2 regions of the Streptomyces pluripotens genome follow, and region 1 is predicted to be linked to the other one. Evidence: predicted binding sites of a transcription regulator. Region 1 holds the regulator's gene; the other holds the start of a gene.

Evidence for each region. The regulator HspR, encoded in region 1, represses chaperone genes until heat shock. The targets are predictions, from matches to a motif close to TTGAGNNNNNNNNNCTCAA.
Region 2: a site for HspR is predicted at 5,912-5,930, ahead of lon (endopeptidase La). Genes of this name have one in related genera too.

The regions. Positions count from the first base shown of each region.
Region 1 covers NZ_CP021080.1:3,287,065-3,295,047, forward strand. Annotated here, with positions in the region: gene LK06_RS14725 (helix-turn-helix domain-containing protein) at 36-1,073, shown strand; gene LK06_RS14730 (helix-turn-helix transcriptional regulator) at 1,141-2,184, opposite strand; gene LK06_RS14735 (sugar ABC transporter substrate-binding protein) at 2,552-3,658, opposite strand; gene LK06_RS14745 (heat shock protein transcriptional repressor HspR) at 4,324-4,782, opposite strand; gene dnaJ (molecular chaperone DnaJ) at 4,791-5,966, opposite strand; gene grpE (nucleotide exchange factor GrpE) at 6,009-6,674, opposite strand; gene dnaK (molecular chaperone DnaK) at 6,671-7,983, opposite strand, start outside.
Region 2 covers NZ_CP021080.1:5,019,524-5,027,506, reverse strand. Annotated here, with positions in the region: gene LK06_RS22690 (lysozyme) at 1-676, shown strand, start outside; gene LK06_RS22685 (SpoIIE family protein phosphatase) at 916-3,285, shown strand; gene lon (endopeptidase La) at 3,400-5,889, opposite strand; gene LK06_RS22675 (rhomboid-like protein) at 6,303-7,145, opposite strand; gene LK06_RS22670 (spermine/spermidine synthase domain-containing protein) at 7,372-7,983, shown strand, end outside.

The sequences.
Region 1 (7,983 bases):
GTCATGGCCACACAATCAGTGCATCATGTTCCTGCATGTTCAGGACCCTGGGGGGTGGAGATTTGACGAAGAATCCGACATACGTGACACATCCCCACGCGATTACTGAACTATGTGAGGAAGGAAGGCTTCTCTACGCCAACGCACTCCGCACCGGCCGCGTCGCCCGTGCGGACGTGGAGGCCGCTCCCTGCCTCATGGAGTTCGCCCTGCTGCACGCCGACCCCGACGACCCGAACTGGCTCCGCCCTGTCCCCCCATCGGTAGCCCTGGCACGGCGGCTCAGCCCGATCGAGCGCGAGATCACCGAGCGCAGGCGCACCTCCCTGGAGATCGCCGACGTCTTCGAACCCTTCATGAACCTCACCGCACAGGACGGTGCTCCCACCCACTCGATCACCGTGCTGGAGGGCCTCGACCGCATCAACGCCGCCCTCGACCTGGCAACCGACCAGTGCCGCAGCGAGGTACTGACGGTACAGCCGAGCGTCCGTCACCCCCAACGGAGAATCATCGAGGGTCTGGAGCGCGACAAGACCCTGATCGAACGTGGCGTCCGCATCCGCACGTTGTACCAGCACACTGCCCGGTTCATCCCCGAACGGCTGGCCTACGTCGACCAGTTCGTCAATGGCAAAGCCGAGTACCGCACCATCGACGAACTGGTCGAACGGCTCATCATCTGCGATGAGACGGTCGCCTTCATCCCCATACGGGACGACCGGCAAGTCGCCCTGGAGCTGCGTCACCCGGGCCTCGTCGGATATCTGATCAAGGTCTTCGAGTTCATGTGGGGGCGTGCCGTACCACTGAGCGCCGGCACCCCCTACGAGACCGCCCCCGACGGCATCACCGAGATCCAGCACTCCATCGCCAAGCTCCTCGTCGAAGGCCACGTCGACGAGGCCATCGCCCGCCGCCTGGGCATGAACGTCCGCACCTGCCGCGCCCACATCGCCAAACTCGCCCAGGCCCTGGGCAGCGGCAGCCGTGCCCAGCTCGGCTACCTCATCGCGCAGTCAGGCATCCTCGACAAGGACACCCCCCTGCCGGATCGAGGGGGCTCGCAGTGACCCGGGGCTGAGCGGGGCACCCCCGTGACATCCGAACCGCACCCGGCACACGGCACCACCGGCTGCCTCATCGCGCGCCCGGAGATCCCGGGTCGGAAGCGGTGAGGGCGGCGGCCGGCAGACCGGACCGCTGGCCGTCCAGACCCACCTGGGCGATGCGGACGCCCAGTTGAGTACGGCTGGCAGCGCCGAGCGTCTCCGACAACCGGGCGATGTGGGCACGACAGGTACGGACACTGATACCGAGCCGCTCGGCGATCACCGCGTCCTGATGGCCCTCGGCAAGCAGCGCGGCGATGGACTGCTCGCGGTGCGAGATGCCCTCGATCCCGGTGTCGGGCAGCGGCGCGGTCAGCGGGATCGCCAGCCGCCACAGGCGCTCGAAGACGGTCACCAAGTACTCGACCAGGGCCGGATGGCGCAGTTCCAGGGCGATCGTGCGGTCCGTGTTCGCGGGGATGAAGGCAACCGTGCGGTCGAACAGGATGAGGCGGTCGATGACCTCGTCGAGGGTACGTGCCTCGACCGCGTCTCCCATCAACTCCAGGTAGTTGAGCAACCCCTGCCCGTGCCGGGCCACATGCGTGTACAGGTCGCGCATCCGCACGCCCCGGCCGCGCAGGGCCAGCGCCCGGTGCAGTCCCTCGGTCAGTTCGGCCTCCCGTCTGATGCCGCCCGGCTGCACCGTGAGCACCTCGGTCGTACACGCTTCGGTCGCCTCGTCCATCGCGGCCTGGATGCGGGAGAGCCCGTCCAGCACCCGGATGGCGCTGCCCTCGGCCGGCCCGGCAAGGGTGTTCAGCCGCCGGCCGAGGTCCGCGTACCGCTCGAAGGCGGCCACCGCCGAGCCCACCCGCCGCTGGCTCTCACTGACCTCGTCGTAGACCCCGCGCAGCAGCCTGGTCATGACCTCCTGCGGGGAGGTGGGAACCAACCAGTCCATGTCGTCGGGGTCCGGGTGCAGCAGAGCCAGTTCCATCAGGCAGGGCACCGACTCGGCGTCCGTGCGCGGCACTCGTCCCCGGCGCACGGCACGGGAATACACGCGGTCCCCGGCCTCGCACAGCCGGTCGGCACCGTGCGGATGCTGCTCCGCCCCACGCCCGGCCATTGCCCATCCCACCCCCGGTGTGCTGCCACTTCCGCAGCGCAACTATGCGCGGCACCGACTGGGTCCGCAACACGGCTCCCCACGCGGCGCCCGCCGCAAACCACCGTTATGGCCGGGTATCATCCAGGCTCCGCGCCTCGCGTTGCAACAACGTGAAGGCCGTGCGGACATGACCGGGGCATCGTTGCTCCCGCCTCCCACCAGAGCCCGGCCCCCGGAGCGGCAATCGGACGCCCCCGCCCCGCAGGGGGCCGGCGAAGGCGGGTGGCACGACGCTCCGGGAAGGCCGCCGGGGTCAGTGAACGCCACACGGCCGCGAGCCGTACGACGTCACGTCGTACGGCTCGGTGCCCGTGGTGGGTCGTGGCTACTTCAGGCCGATCGCCGCACACGCCGCCTTGTACTTGGCGGTGCAGATGTCATCGATGGTGTAGATGCCGTCCGCGACGACGGTGTCCTTGATGGTGCTCTTCGTCAGCGCGCTCGGCTGCACCAGCTTGGAGGGGATGTTCTTGGTGGTGGGGCTGTCGACCTTGTCCTGGGTGAGCGCATCGAACTGGATGTCCCTGCCCTGGATCCTGGCGACGGCCATCTGCGCGGCGGCATCGGCCTCGTCCGGGTAGGACTTGTAGATGCTCATGTACTGCTCACCGGTCACGACGCGCTGGACCGCGTCGAGTTCGGAGTCCTGACCGGTGATCGGGGGCAGATGGGTGACGCCGGCCGCCCTCAGGGCCTTGATGACGCCGCCCGCCATGCCGTCGTTGGCGGCGTAGACGCCGGCGATGTTGTCCTTGCCGATCTTGGCGATCGCCTTGGTCATGTTGGCCTCGGCGTTCTCCGGCTTCCAGTCCGTGGTGTCGAAGCTGTCCGCGATCGTGACCTTGCCGTTCAGCTCGGAGAGCGCACCCTGCTTGAACTGCTTGGCGTTCGGGTCGGTGGGGGAGCCGTTCATCATGACGATCTTGTCGGAGGTGTCGACGTTCGGCCCCAGGGCCTCCAGCAGGGTGCGGGCCTGCACTTCGCCGACGAGTTCGTTGTCGAAGGAGATGTAGGCGTCGATCGGACCCTCGGCGAGGCGGTCGTAGGCGATGACCGGAATGCCCGCCGCCTTGGCCTTCTTCACCCCGCTGGCGATGGCGTGCGAGTCGACCGCGTCGAGCAGGATGACGTCGACCTTGTCGTCGATCATCTTCTGCAGCTGCCCGGCCTGCCGGGAGGCGTCCGCGGCGGCGTTGGCGTACTCGACCTTGCCCTGCTTCTTGGTGAGTTCGGCGACCTTCTTCTTGATGATGGGGTAGTCGAACTTGTCGTAGCGGGTGTTGGCCTTCTCCGGCAGCAACAGGCCCACCGTGATGTCGTTGCCCTTGGTCGGGCTCGCGCTCGCGCCGTCCCCCGCCGCGTTCAGCACGCCACAGCCGGCGAGCGAGAGGGTCATCGTGGACGCGGCCACGGATAGGGCGATACGACGCATTCGAGGGCTCACTTCAGGTGCGTTCCGGACGTGGGTGGTGCTATACGGCCTAGGTGTCTGAAAAGACAACGCGGAGGCCACACCCGGCGTCAAGGCGTCTCACTTAACGAGTCCGCAACAGCACGTTCCGCTGCCCCCGCAAACCGCCCGAAGAATCGCCTTCAAACGCCCTTTACGGACGCTTCATTCAAGAGGACTCCATGACGCGGCAAAGAAAGAGGTTCGTTCAAACAGCCGAATGAACTCAGCCATCCTCAGCTCATCCGCCCCGCGGTGCGCCACGGTCTCCCGCAGATCCCCCGCCCCGTCCCGGTGGTACGGGAAGACGGGCGGCACGGCCGCCCCGAGGGGCTCCGCACCCGCCCCGCCGGCCATCGCCCGGACGATGCTGTGCCGGTCCGCAGGGCTGTTGCCGCACGAGGCGACCGCTCGTCCGCGTACCGTCCATCCGCCGGCCTTCCCTGGCTCGCTGACCACGCGTCGGACGCGCCAGCGCCTCTCCGGTGGCCTCCCGTGCGGGCCGCGGAGGCGTTGCACGGAGGAGCAGCCGCAGTACGCCCGCACCTGCACGCCCCACAGCCCCCTCGTCCCGGCAGGCGTACGGGGAACGGCGAGGGCCCGCAGGCGGCGGACGCCTACGGGCCCTCGGGGGGACTCAGCCGCGGTCAGTCGGACTGCTGGCGCCGCTTCGGCCGCCACACCACCAACGCGCTGGTCCGCTGCGCTTCCTGGTACGGGACCAGATCACGACGGTAGGAGGCATGGACGGCTGCCTCACGCTGCTGCATCGCGACCGCCGCGCCCTCCACCGCCGACTGCAACTCCGCGACACGGGCCTGCAGCGCGGCGACCTGGTTCTCCAGTTCGATGATCCGCTTGATGCCGGCCAGGTTGATGCCCTCGTCCTGCGACAGCTGCTGCACCTGGCGGAGCAGCTCGATGTCGCGGGCCGAGTAACGCCGCCCCCGGCCCGCGGTGCGGTCGGGGGAGACCAGGCCCAGCCGGTCGTACTGGCGCAGCGTCTGTGGATGGAGCCCGGACAGCTGGGCCGCCACCGAGATGACGTAGACCGGGGTCTCCTCGGTCAGCTCATACGGGTTCCGCCGACGGCCTGAAGTATCCATGGGGGCTCTCAATCTCCCTTCGCGGCCTCGAACAGCTCCGCCCGCGGGTCCTCGCCCGCGGTCGCCTCGCGATACGCCTCCAGCGCGTCACGAGCCTTCCCCGAAAGGTCCTTGGGGACACTCACCTCGACAGTGACCAGCAGGTCGCCACGGCTGCCGTCCTTGCGGACCGCACCCTTGCCCCGCGCCCGCATCGTACGGCCGTTCGGGGTGCCGGAGGGCAGCTTCAGGGTGACCGCCGGGCCACCGAGGGTCGGTACGCGCACCTCGCCGCCGAGGGTCGCCTCGGCGAACGTCACCGGCACGGTGACGGTGAGGTTGTCGCCCTTGCGACCGAACACCGGGTGATCGCCGACGTGCACGACCACGTAGAGATCGCCCGCCGGTCCGCCCCGCTCGCCGGGCGCGCCCTTGCCGCGCAGCCGGATGCGCTGCCCGTCGGTGACGCCCGCCGGGATGCGGACCTGCATGGTGCGGGACGACTTGGCGCGCCCGCTGCCCTTGCACTCCGTGCAGGGGTGCTCGGCGATCAGGCCGCGGCCCTTGCAGTCGGGACAGGGGTCGGTGAGCGAGAACCCGCCGCCCGAACCCCGCGCCACCTGCCCGGTGCCGACGCAGGTCGGACACACGCGCGGTGTGCCGTTCTTGTCGCCGGTGCCGGAACAGGCCTTGCAGGGCGCCTGGGAGGACATCCTGAGGGGCACCGTGGCGCCCTCGATGGCCTCCGTGAAGCTCAGCGTGACCTCGGACTCGATGTCCTGGCCGCGCCGGGGCTGGGTACGCGCGCCGGCGCCGCCGCCACGATTGAACAGGCCCCCGAAGACGTCCCCGATTCCGCCGCCGAAACCGCCGCCCTGGGCACCGCCCTGGGCACCGCCTCCGAAGAGGTCGCCCAGGTCGAAGTTGAACGAGCCGCCGGCGCCCGGTCCGGGGCGGAAGCCGCCGTTGCCGAACAGGGCGCGTGCCTCGTCGTACTCCTTGCGCTTCTTGGGGTCGCCGAGGACGTCGTTCGCCTCGGAGACCTCCTTGAAGCGCTCCTCGGCCTTGGCGTTGCCCTTGTTCGCGTCCGGGTGGAACTCGCGGGCGAGCTTCCGGTACGCCTTCTTGATCTCGGCCTCGGTGGCGTCCTTGGGGACGCCGAGGACCTTGTAGTAGTCCTTCTCGATGAAGTCCTTGGTGCTCATCCTCGACGTACCCCCTTTCCGTGGTTCCCCTCGGTGTACACGTCAGCCCTCGTCCGGGCCACCGTTCTCCTTGTCCTCGGCGGAGCCGGGTGCCGGGGTGCTCTCCTCGGCGTCCTCGGCCTTGACCGACTGTGTGCCGGGCTGCGGTTCGGCGACGGCCACCCGCGCGGGGCGGATGGTGCGCTCGCCGATGCGATACCCGGGCTGCAGGATCGCCACGCACGTGGTCTCCGTGACATCCGGCGCGTAGCTGTGCATCAGGGCCTCGTGGATCGTCGGGTCGAAGGGCTCGCCCTCCTTGCCGAACTGTTGCAGGCCCATCTTCGCCGCGACGGTCTCCAGCGACTCGGCGACGGACTTGAACCCGCCGACCAGCTCACCGTGTTCCCGCGCGCGGCCGATGTCATCGAGCACGGGCAGGAGTTCGGTCAGGAGGTTCGCGATGGCGATCTCCTTGACCGCGATCCGGTCACGCTCGACGCGGCGGCGGTAGTTCTGGTACTCGGCCTGGAGGCGCTGAAGGTCCAGGGTGCGTTCGTTCAGCGCCGTGCGCACCTGGTCCAGCTGGGCCACCAAGCCCGCGTCTGCACTTACGTCCCCGGCCGGGGCCGCCCCCTTCTCGGGAGCGGCCTTCGACTCGGCGTCTTCGGGGGTCGCGCCGGAGGGGACGTCGGGCTTCTCCTCGAAGCCCGGGGTCTCCTCCGTCACGCGGCACCGTCCTTGCGCTCGTCGTCCACGATCTCGGCGTCCACGACGTCGTCGTCAGCCTTGGCCTCACCGGCACCCGCACCAGCGGCCTGGGCGTCGGCGTACATGGCCTGGCCCAGCTTCTGCGAGACGGCCGCGACCTTCTCGGTGGCGCTGCGGATCTCGGCTGTGTCCTCGCCCTTGAGCTTCTCCTTCAGCTCGGCGACGGCGGCCTCGACCTCGGTCTTGACCTCGCCCGGGACCTTGTCCTCGTTGTCCTTGAGGAACTTCTCGGTCTGGTAGACCAGTTGCTCGCCCTGGTTGCGGGTCTCGGCGGCCTCGCGGCGGCGGTGGTCCTCCTCCGCGTACTGCTCGGCCTCCTGGCGCATCCGGTCGACCTCGTCCTTCGGCAGCGAGGAGCCGCCGGTGACGGTCATCTTCTGCTCCTTGCCGGTGCCGAGGTCCTTCGCCGTGACGTGCATGATGCCGTTGGCGTCGATGTCGAAGGAGACCTCGATCTGCGGGACGCCACGCGGCGCCGGCGGCAGACCGGTCAGCTCGAACATGCCGAGCTTCTTGTTGTAGGCCGCGATCTCGCGCTCGCCCTGGTAGACCTGGATCTGCACGGACGGCTGGTTGTCCTCGGCCGTGGTGAAGATCTCCGAACGCTTGGTCGGGATCGTGGTGTTGCGCTCGATCAGCTTGGTCATGATGCCGCCCTTGGTCTCGATGCCGAGGGACAGCGGGGTGACGTCGAGCAGCAGGACGTCCTTGACCTCGCCCTTGAGGACACCGGCCTGGAGCGAGGCCCCGATGGCGACGACCTCGTCCGGGTTCACACCCTTGTTGGCCTCCTTGCCGCCGGTCAGCTCCTTGACCAGTTCTGCGACGGCGGGCATACGGGTGGAGCCACCGACGAGGACGACGTGGTCGATCTCCTTGATGGAGATGCCGGCGTCCTTGATGACGTTGTGGAACGGCGTCTTGCAGCGCTCCAGCAGGTCCGCGGTCAGCTGCTGGAACTGCGCCCGGGTGAGCTTCTCGTCCAGGTGCAGCGGGCCCTCGGCGGACGCGGTGATGTAGGGCAGGTTGATCGAGGTCTCGGTGGACGAGGACAGCTCGATCTTGGCCTTCTCGGCAGCCTCGCGTAGACGCTGCAGGGCCATCTTGTCCTTGGACAGGTCCACGCCGTGACCGGACTGGAACTGCTTGACCAGGTAGTCGACGACGCGCTGGTCCCAGTCGTCACCGCCGAGGTGGTTGTCACCGTTGGTGGCCTTCACCTCGACGACGCCGTCGCCGATCTCCAGGAGGGACACGTCGAAGGTGC
Region 2 (7,983 bases), 1.7 Mb from region 1:
CGTCCTCGCCCACGACGGGCAAGGCGGCACGCCCAGCATGGGGTACGTCACCCAGACCGAAGGTGTGGACGTCTCGGCCCATCAGGGCAACGTCGCCTGGTCAACCCTGTGGAACAGCGGGGTGCGCTGGGCATACACGAAGGCCACCGAAGGTACGTACTACACGAACCCGTACTTCGCCCAGCAGTACAACGGCTCCTACCAGGTGGGCATGATCCGCGGCGCCTACCACTTCGCGACCCCGGACACCACCAGCGGTACCACCCAGGCCAACTACTTCGTCGACCACGGTGGCGGCTGGTCCCGGGACGGCAAGACCCTGCCCGGTGTCCTCGACATCGAGTGGAACCCCTACGGCGCTACGTGCTACGGCAAGACCGCGAGCCAGATGGTCGACTGGATCGCCGACTTCCTGGACACCTACAAGGCCCGCACCGGAAGGGACGCCGTGATCTACACGGCCACCAGCTGGTGGACCCGGTGCACCAGCGACTACGACCGTTTCGCCTCCGCCGACCCGCTGTGGATCGCCCGGTACGCATCGGCCCCGGGGACCCTGCCGGCCGGCTGGTCGTACTTCACGATGTGGCAGTACACCTCCGCCGGCCCGGCCGTCGGCGACCATGACAAGTTCAACGGAGCCCTGGACCGGGTGCAGGCCCTGGCACGCGGCTAACCAAGACCCCGCGCCGTGTCCCCGCGGGGGCCCTCGTCCCCTGGCGTGACAGGCGGGGCACGGCCAAACCCGGATCGGCCGTGCCCCGGGCCCGCCGGGCCGCGCCGACGCGCTCCGGCCCCTGCCCACGGCCGGTCCACCAGGGCCCCGCTGCGGCCCTCCCCGCCCGTTGGTGCTCCGCGCCGCCCAGGATCATGCTGGTCAGGAGAGCCTGCCGAGCAAGGGCGAGATGAGCGGCGATGGAGCGACAGTCGACGTACACGGCCACGGCCACCATCGATGAACAGGGCATCCTCACGGGCTGGAGCGAGGGAGCCCAGCGGCTGCTCGGCTACGACTCCACCACGGTGATCGGACGACCCGCCACCACGCTCCTCGCCGCCGACGACGCGATGGCCCGGCGGGCTCTGATCGGACGGGAGCGCTGGAACGGCACCGTCCCGGTGCGGCACCTGGACGGCCGGTCACTGGAACTCGGCGTGCTCGCGCACCGCCGGACCTCGGACCGCGGAGACACCGACTGGCTCGTGGTGAGCGCCGTGACGGTCCGGGCACAGCAGCCTCGGGGCGAGCCGCTGGAGGAGTGGACGTTCCTCCAGTCCCCCTTCCCGCTGGCCATCTTCGACGCGGAATTGCGCCTGGTGCGCGCCAACCGTCGCATGGAACACGCCCTCGCCCTGCCCGAGGCGGCGATGCGCGGGCTACGTCTCCCGCACATCGTGCCGGGGACCGCGAGCGAGCAGACCAACCGGTCGATGCTGTTCGCGCTGGAGTCCGGACTCCCGCAGCAGTCGCGGCTCCGCCTCGGCCCGGAATTCGGCCAGACCAGCGTCCTGACCCCGCTGAAGGACTCCGGCGGACGGGTTCGGGCCGTCTGCCTGTCCACACAACAGCCCGCCGTGGGCGCCAGCGACCGGCAGCGCACACCGGGTCCGGCCGCCTCACGCGCCGACACGGTGGCCGACCGGACCCGGGCCGCACAGGAACTGGGTGAAGTCACCGTCCCCCGGCTCGCCGACGCAATGGCGGTCGATCTGTTCGACTCACCCCGGACCGAGGACGAGGAGGGCGAGACGGACCCGGCACCAACGGGCCCGGTGGTGCTGCGCCGCGCCACCCTGCGCGCGGTCCCTGACACCGAGGGGCTCGGCAACGGCACCGGGGTGGGCGACGCGGTCATCTGCCCGGCGGACTCGCCTCCGGCACACTGCTTGGCAGCGGGCCGTCCGCTTCTGTACGACACGACGGACCCGGCCGTCGCCGAGTGGGCCGCGCTCAACCCGGGTGCCGCGTGGCTACGCGCGTCCGGGGCTCGTTCGCTGCTGGTGGTGCCACTGCTCGCCCAGGACAGCACGCTCGGCGTCGCCCTCTTCGGGCGGCTCCCGGAGCGGGAGCGGTTCGGACCGGAGGATCTGCGGCTCGCCGAGGAGTTCACGACCAGGGCAGCCGCCGGCATCCGGCGGGCCCGCGCCCAGTCCCGGGCCCGCACCACCACCATGGCCCTGCAACGCAGCCTGCTCCCGCACCCACTGCCCGACCAAGGGGCCTTGGAGATCGCCACCCGCTATCTACCCGCGGCCACCCGGGTGGGTGTGGGCGGCGACTGGTTCGACGTGATCCCGCTGTCGGGGGCACGGGTGGCGCTCGTCGTGGGTGACGTGGTCGGACACGGCATCCGTGCCTCCGCCACCATGGGCCGACTGCGTACGGCGGTGCGCACTCTGGCGGACGTGGACCTGCCGCCCGACGAACTCCTCACCCACCTCGACGACCTGGTGCTGCGGCTGGCCGCCGACGAGGGCAGCTCGGACCCGGCTGCCGAGACCGCCGGCGGCATCGGCACCACCTGCCTGTACGCCGTCTACGACCCCGTCGCACGCAAGTGCATCCTGGCCCGGGCCGGTCATCCGCCGCCGGCCGTGGTCACCCCCGACGGCGCCGTCCGCTTCCTCGACGTGCCCGCCGGGCCACCGCTCGGTCTGGGCGGGCTGCCCTTCGAGGCCACCGAGACCGACCTACCCGAGGGCAGTCTGCTCGCCCTCTACACCAACGGCCTGTTCGAGGCCCGCGACCACGACATCGACGAGGCGCTGGACAAGATGTTCGCCGCACTCGGCCGCCCGGCCAAGTCGCTGGACTCCGTCTGCGACCGGGTGCTCACCGAGCTGCTGAGCCACCGGCCCGACGACGACATCGCCCTGCTGGTGGCCCGTACCCGGGCCCTACACGAGGACCGGGTCGCCTCCTGGGAGCTGGGCAGCGAACCCACCGTCGTCTCCCCCGCCCGCCGGTACGCCGGCGAGCAGTTGTCCGTGTGGGGCCTGGCCGAGGCCGCGTTCACCACCGAGCTGATGGTCAGCGAGTTGGTCACCAACGCCATCCGCTACGGCCGCCCGCCCATCCGGCTCCGGTTGATCCACCAGGACAGCACGCTGATCTGCGAGGTGTACGACTCCAGCGACACCACCCCGCACATGCGCCGGGCCCGGATCTTCGACGAGGGCGGCCGGGGCCTGCTGCTGGTCGCCCAGCTCGCCGAGCGCTGGGGCACCCGGCACGATCGGGTCGGCAAGACGGTGTGGGCGGAGCAGACGGTCGTGGGGTCCTGAGGTCGGGACGGTGCGGCCCCGCCCCGCCCCGCCCCTTTGCCGGCCTGGTCAGCGCATGGCGAAGGCCCGGGCCTCCCTCACGGAACCCGGGCCCCGCCTTTCCCGCGGCGTCCGTCACGCCGCCACGGGAACCTCCGGCGTCGCGCCGTTCGCCGCGGGCGCGAGCGCCAGCTCCAGGACCTGGCGGACGTCGGTCACGGCGTGGACGTCCAGCTTCTCCAGCACCTCGGCCGGGACATCATCCAGATCGGGCTCGTTGCGCCTGGGGATGATCACGGTGGTCACCCCGGCACGGTGGGCGGCGAGCAGCTTCTGCTTCACGCCGCCGATGGGCAGCACCCGGCCGGTCAGCGAGACCTCGCCGGTCATGGCCACGTCCGTGCGGACCAGACGGCCGGAGAGCAGGGACGCAAGGGCCGTGGTCATCGTGATGCCGGCACTCGGGCCGTCCTTCGGGACCGCGCCCGCCGGGAAGTGGATGTGTACCCCCCGGTCCTTCACATCGGCCACCGGCAACTCCAGTTCGGCACCGTGGCTGCGTAGGAAGCTCAGCGCGATCTGTGCCGACTCCTTCATCACGTCACCCAGCTGGCCGGTGAGGGTCAGGCCCGCTGCGCCGGTCTCCGGGTCGGCGAGGGACGCCTCCACGTAGAGCACGTCGCCACCGGCCCCGGTGACCGCGAGTCCGGTCGCCACGCCGGGCACGGCCGTCCGCCGCTCCGCCGGATCCTGGGCGGACTCGGGCACGTGGTGCGGGCGCCCGAGCAGGGCCCGCAGGTCACCGTCCGTCACGGTGAACGGCAGTTGCCGCTCGCCCAGTTCATGCTGAGCGGCTACCTTGCGCAGCAGCCGTGCGATGGACCGCTCCAAGGTGCGCACGCCGGCCTCGCGCGTGTACTCGCCCGCCAGCTTGCGCAGCGCGCTCTCGTCGATGGCGACCTCGTCCCCGGCCAGGCCGGCCCGCTCCAGCTGACGCGGGAGCAGGTGGTCCCGGGCGATGACCACCTTCTCGTCCTCGGTGTAGCCGTCCAGGCGGACGATCTCCATCCGGTCGGCGAGGGCCTCCGGGATGGCCTCCAGCACATTGGCCGTGGCCAGGAAGACCACGTCGGACAGGTCGAGTTCAACCTCCAAGTAGTGGTCCCGGAACGTGTGGTTCTGCGCCGGGTCCAGGACCTCCAGCAGGGCCGCGGCCGGGTCGCCCCGGAAGTCGGAGCCGACCTTGTCGATCTCGTCGAGGAGCACGACCGGATTCATGGACCCGGCCTCCTTGATGGCGCGCACGATCCGGCCGGGCAGCGCCCCGACGTAGGTGCGTCGGTGACCGCGGATCTCGGCCTCGTCCCGGACGCCGCCCAGGGCGACCCGGACGAACCTGCGCCCCATGGCGTGGGCGACGGACTCACCGAGCGAGGTCTTGCCGACACCGGGCGGCCCCACCAGGGCCAGCACGGCACCGCCCGCCCGCCGTCCACCGCCCTCGGCCGAGGTGCTTCGCGCCGCCCCCTGGTCGAACCGTCCGTCGATCACGCCCAGACCGCGCCCGCTGCGGCGCTTGCGCACCGCGAGGTACTCGGTGATGCGTTCCTTGACGTCCTCCAAGCCCGCGTGCTCGGCGTCGAGCACGGCCCTGGCCCCCCGGATGTCGTACGCGGAGACACTGTCATCGGTCCGCTCGTTCCACGGCATCTCCAGGACGGTGTCCAGCCAGGTGCGGATCCACGAGCCCTCGGGCGACTGCTCGGAAGCGCGCTCCAGCTTGTCGACCTCCTTCAGCGCGGCCTCACGGACCTTCTCCGGCAGGTCGGCGGCCTCCACGCGGGCGCGGTAGTCGTCGGGTTCCTCGGCGGAATCCTTGCCGTTCTCGCCGTTCAGCTCGCGCAGTTCCTTGCGGACCGCCTCCAGCTGACGACGCAGCAGGAATTCCCGCTGCTGCTTGTCGACGCCTTCCTGAACGTCCTTGGCGATGGTCTCGGCCACGTCCTGCTCAGCGAGGTGGTCACGGAGCTGCTGCGTGGCGAGCTTGAGGCGCTCCACCGGATCGGCGGTCTCCAGCAGTGCGACCTTCTGCTCAGTGGTGAGGAAGGGCGAGTAGCCGGAGTTGTCGGCGAGCGCGGAGACGCCGTCGATGGCCTGGACGCGGTCCACGACCTGCCAAGCCCCGCGCTTCTTGAGCCAGGTGGTGGCGAGCGCCTTGTACTCCTTCACGAGTTCCGCTACCTGCCCCGGCAGCGGATCGGGGATGCTCTCGTCGACGCGTGCGCCCTCGACCCACAGTGCCGCACCGGGGCCGGTGGTGCCCGCGCCGATGCGCACCCGGCTCCGGCCGCGGATCAGCGTCCCCGGGTCGCCGTCAGCCAGCCTGCCCACCTGCTCGACCGTGCCCAGCACACCGGTCTTGGCGTACCTCCCGTCGACGCGTGGCACCAGCAGCACCTTGGGCTTCCCCGGCTCGGACTGGGCGGCGGCCTGCGCGGCCTCCACCGCGGCCCGCACCTCGGCGTCGCTCAGGTACAGCGGAACCACCATCCCCGGCAGCACGACCTCGTCGTCGAGCGGCAGTACGGGCAGAACGAGCGTGAACGCCGTGGACTCAGCAGCCATGATCTCCCCTTTGGCAGTCAACTTGAGCTGTACAGACTCAATGCGTGGGAAACCGCGAATGTTCCCGGGTCCTTGTTCGCTGTGGGCGATCACCGCACAGCACGGGATCTGGGCAGGTGAGGCGGCATGGCCAGGCCCGATCCGCACCGCCCGCGGCACCGTGCGGCGGTCGGCGGCGCCGCGGCACCCCACCCCGGCACACCGCTGCCCCGCGCATGAGCGCCCGGGCGGGGAACCGGTTCCCGATCAGCTCCGGGGCACGCACCCCGCCGCACTCGGCGACCGCGGACCCGGGCAGCTGAACGACACGGAGGCAGGCTCCGGCGGCGCACCCGTCGGCGAGCCCCGCCCCGCCAGCACCCCGACGCCCACGGCAGCGCCGGAAGGCCGTCAGGCAGCCGGGGGGCCGTGGATCATCGGGACGCCGCGGACAGCGCCGCGTCGGGCCGCTGCGAGCGCCGGACCAACGGCCAGCTGACGACACCGATCGCGAAGGCGATGAGGTGGCCCCAGTTGGTCATCGGGTCCTGGAAGGCGAGCAGGTCGTCGAGGAGCACACCGCCGGTCAGGACGAGCAGCGGCCAGCGCATCCAGGGGGCGAGCAGCCCGGCCAACGCACCGGTGCTGGCGGCGACACCGAAGCTGATGCCGTAGTCCAGGCGGTGCAGCGAGGTCTCCGGCAGGTGCCCGGACAGTACCGCGAGGCCCACCGGAACCTCGGTGGCGAGGGTGGCCAGGACGTGCCCAGCCAGGAACACGCAGGCGGTCCGCACGCCGCCCGTCCTCCGTTCCAGGGCAGTGAGCACCACGACGAACGCGACCGTGTAGGGCGAGACGACCCCGCCCGCGGTCCACAACGCGCTCGCCAGCAGCACCAGTACGGGCGTGCGCACCAGGTGGGCCACATCCGTGCTGGAACCCTGTTGGAGGGCGTGGACGAGACCGGGATCGGCCAGGGCCGCGACCAGGGAGGTGACCCCCAGGACAGCCACGTAGCAGAAGGTGAACGGGGTGCCCGCCGGGGTGGGCAGCAGGCGCCACGGCCGCCAGCACCACGGCCGCAGTGCCCGCACGGCCGGCTCCGGCCCGGACGACGCTGCCCGGCCGGCAGCCGCGGCACCGCGCTGGCGCGGCACGCCGTCGAGCAGATCGGTCACCGCGGCGACCGGGACGGTGACGGCGCCGTCGTCGGGAAGGGGCTTGCCCGGCGAGGGCGGAGACAGGGCCTTCGCAGAGCCCGTCACGGTCCGTTCCACAGCAAGGCGCTCCTTCCGTCCCCCCTACCCTTGGCGTCCACCGGTCCGCTGTCTGTGACTGGCGCCACGCGGACGTGGATTCACGGAAACCTCTCAGACTCTGGATGCGTCCACGTCCCCGTGTCCCACGAACGGGTGTTTCCCGCTCACCCCGGGTACCGTCACGTCCAGGGACGTCATCCACAATTCCGGTGAACATCCAACGGTGTTCAAGCAGGATGGGCACATGACTGCCGTAGACGACTGCCCCGTGGTCCTGGACCGCCGTGACGGCCCGTACGGCGAGGTCGTACTGCGCAGACACGGCGCGCTGCTGCAGATCATCGCCAACGGCTGCTTCCTGATGGACACCTCCGACGGACGTTCGGAGCGGCTGCTGGTCGACGCCGCCCGTGAGGCGCTGGACGAACGGCCGGAGCCCACCGTACTGATCGGGGGGCTGGGGGTCGGGTTCTCGCTCGCACACGCCGCAGCGAATCCCCGGTGGGGGCGGATCACCGTCGTGGAGCGGGAACCCGCCGTCATCGACTGGCACCGGGACGGACCGCTGGCGCAGGTGTCGGCGGGCGCGCTCGCCGATGCGCGCACCCGGGTCGTGGAGACCGACCTCGTGTCGTTCGTTCATGACACACCGGACACGTTCGACGCACTGTGTCTCGACATTGACAACGGCCCCGGCTGGACCGTGACCGAGGGCAATGGAAGTCTCTACTCTCCGGCCGGACTCGCCGCCTGCGCAAGGGTGTTGAGACCTGGCGGAGTACTCGCGGTGTGGTCGGCGAAGCCTTCTGCAGATTTTGAAGAAACCTTGCGGAATGCCAGATTCCGGCAGGTGTGC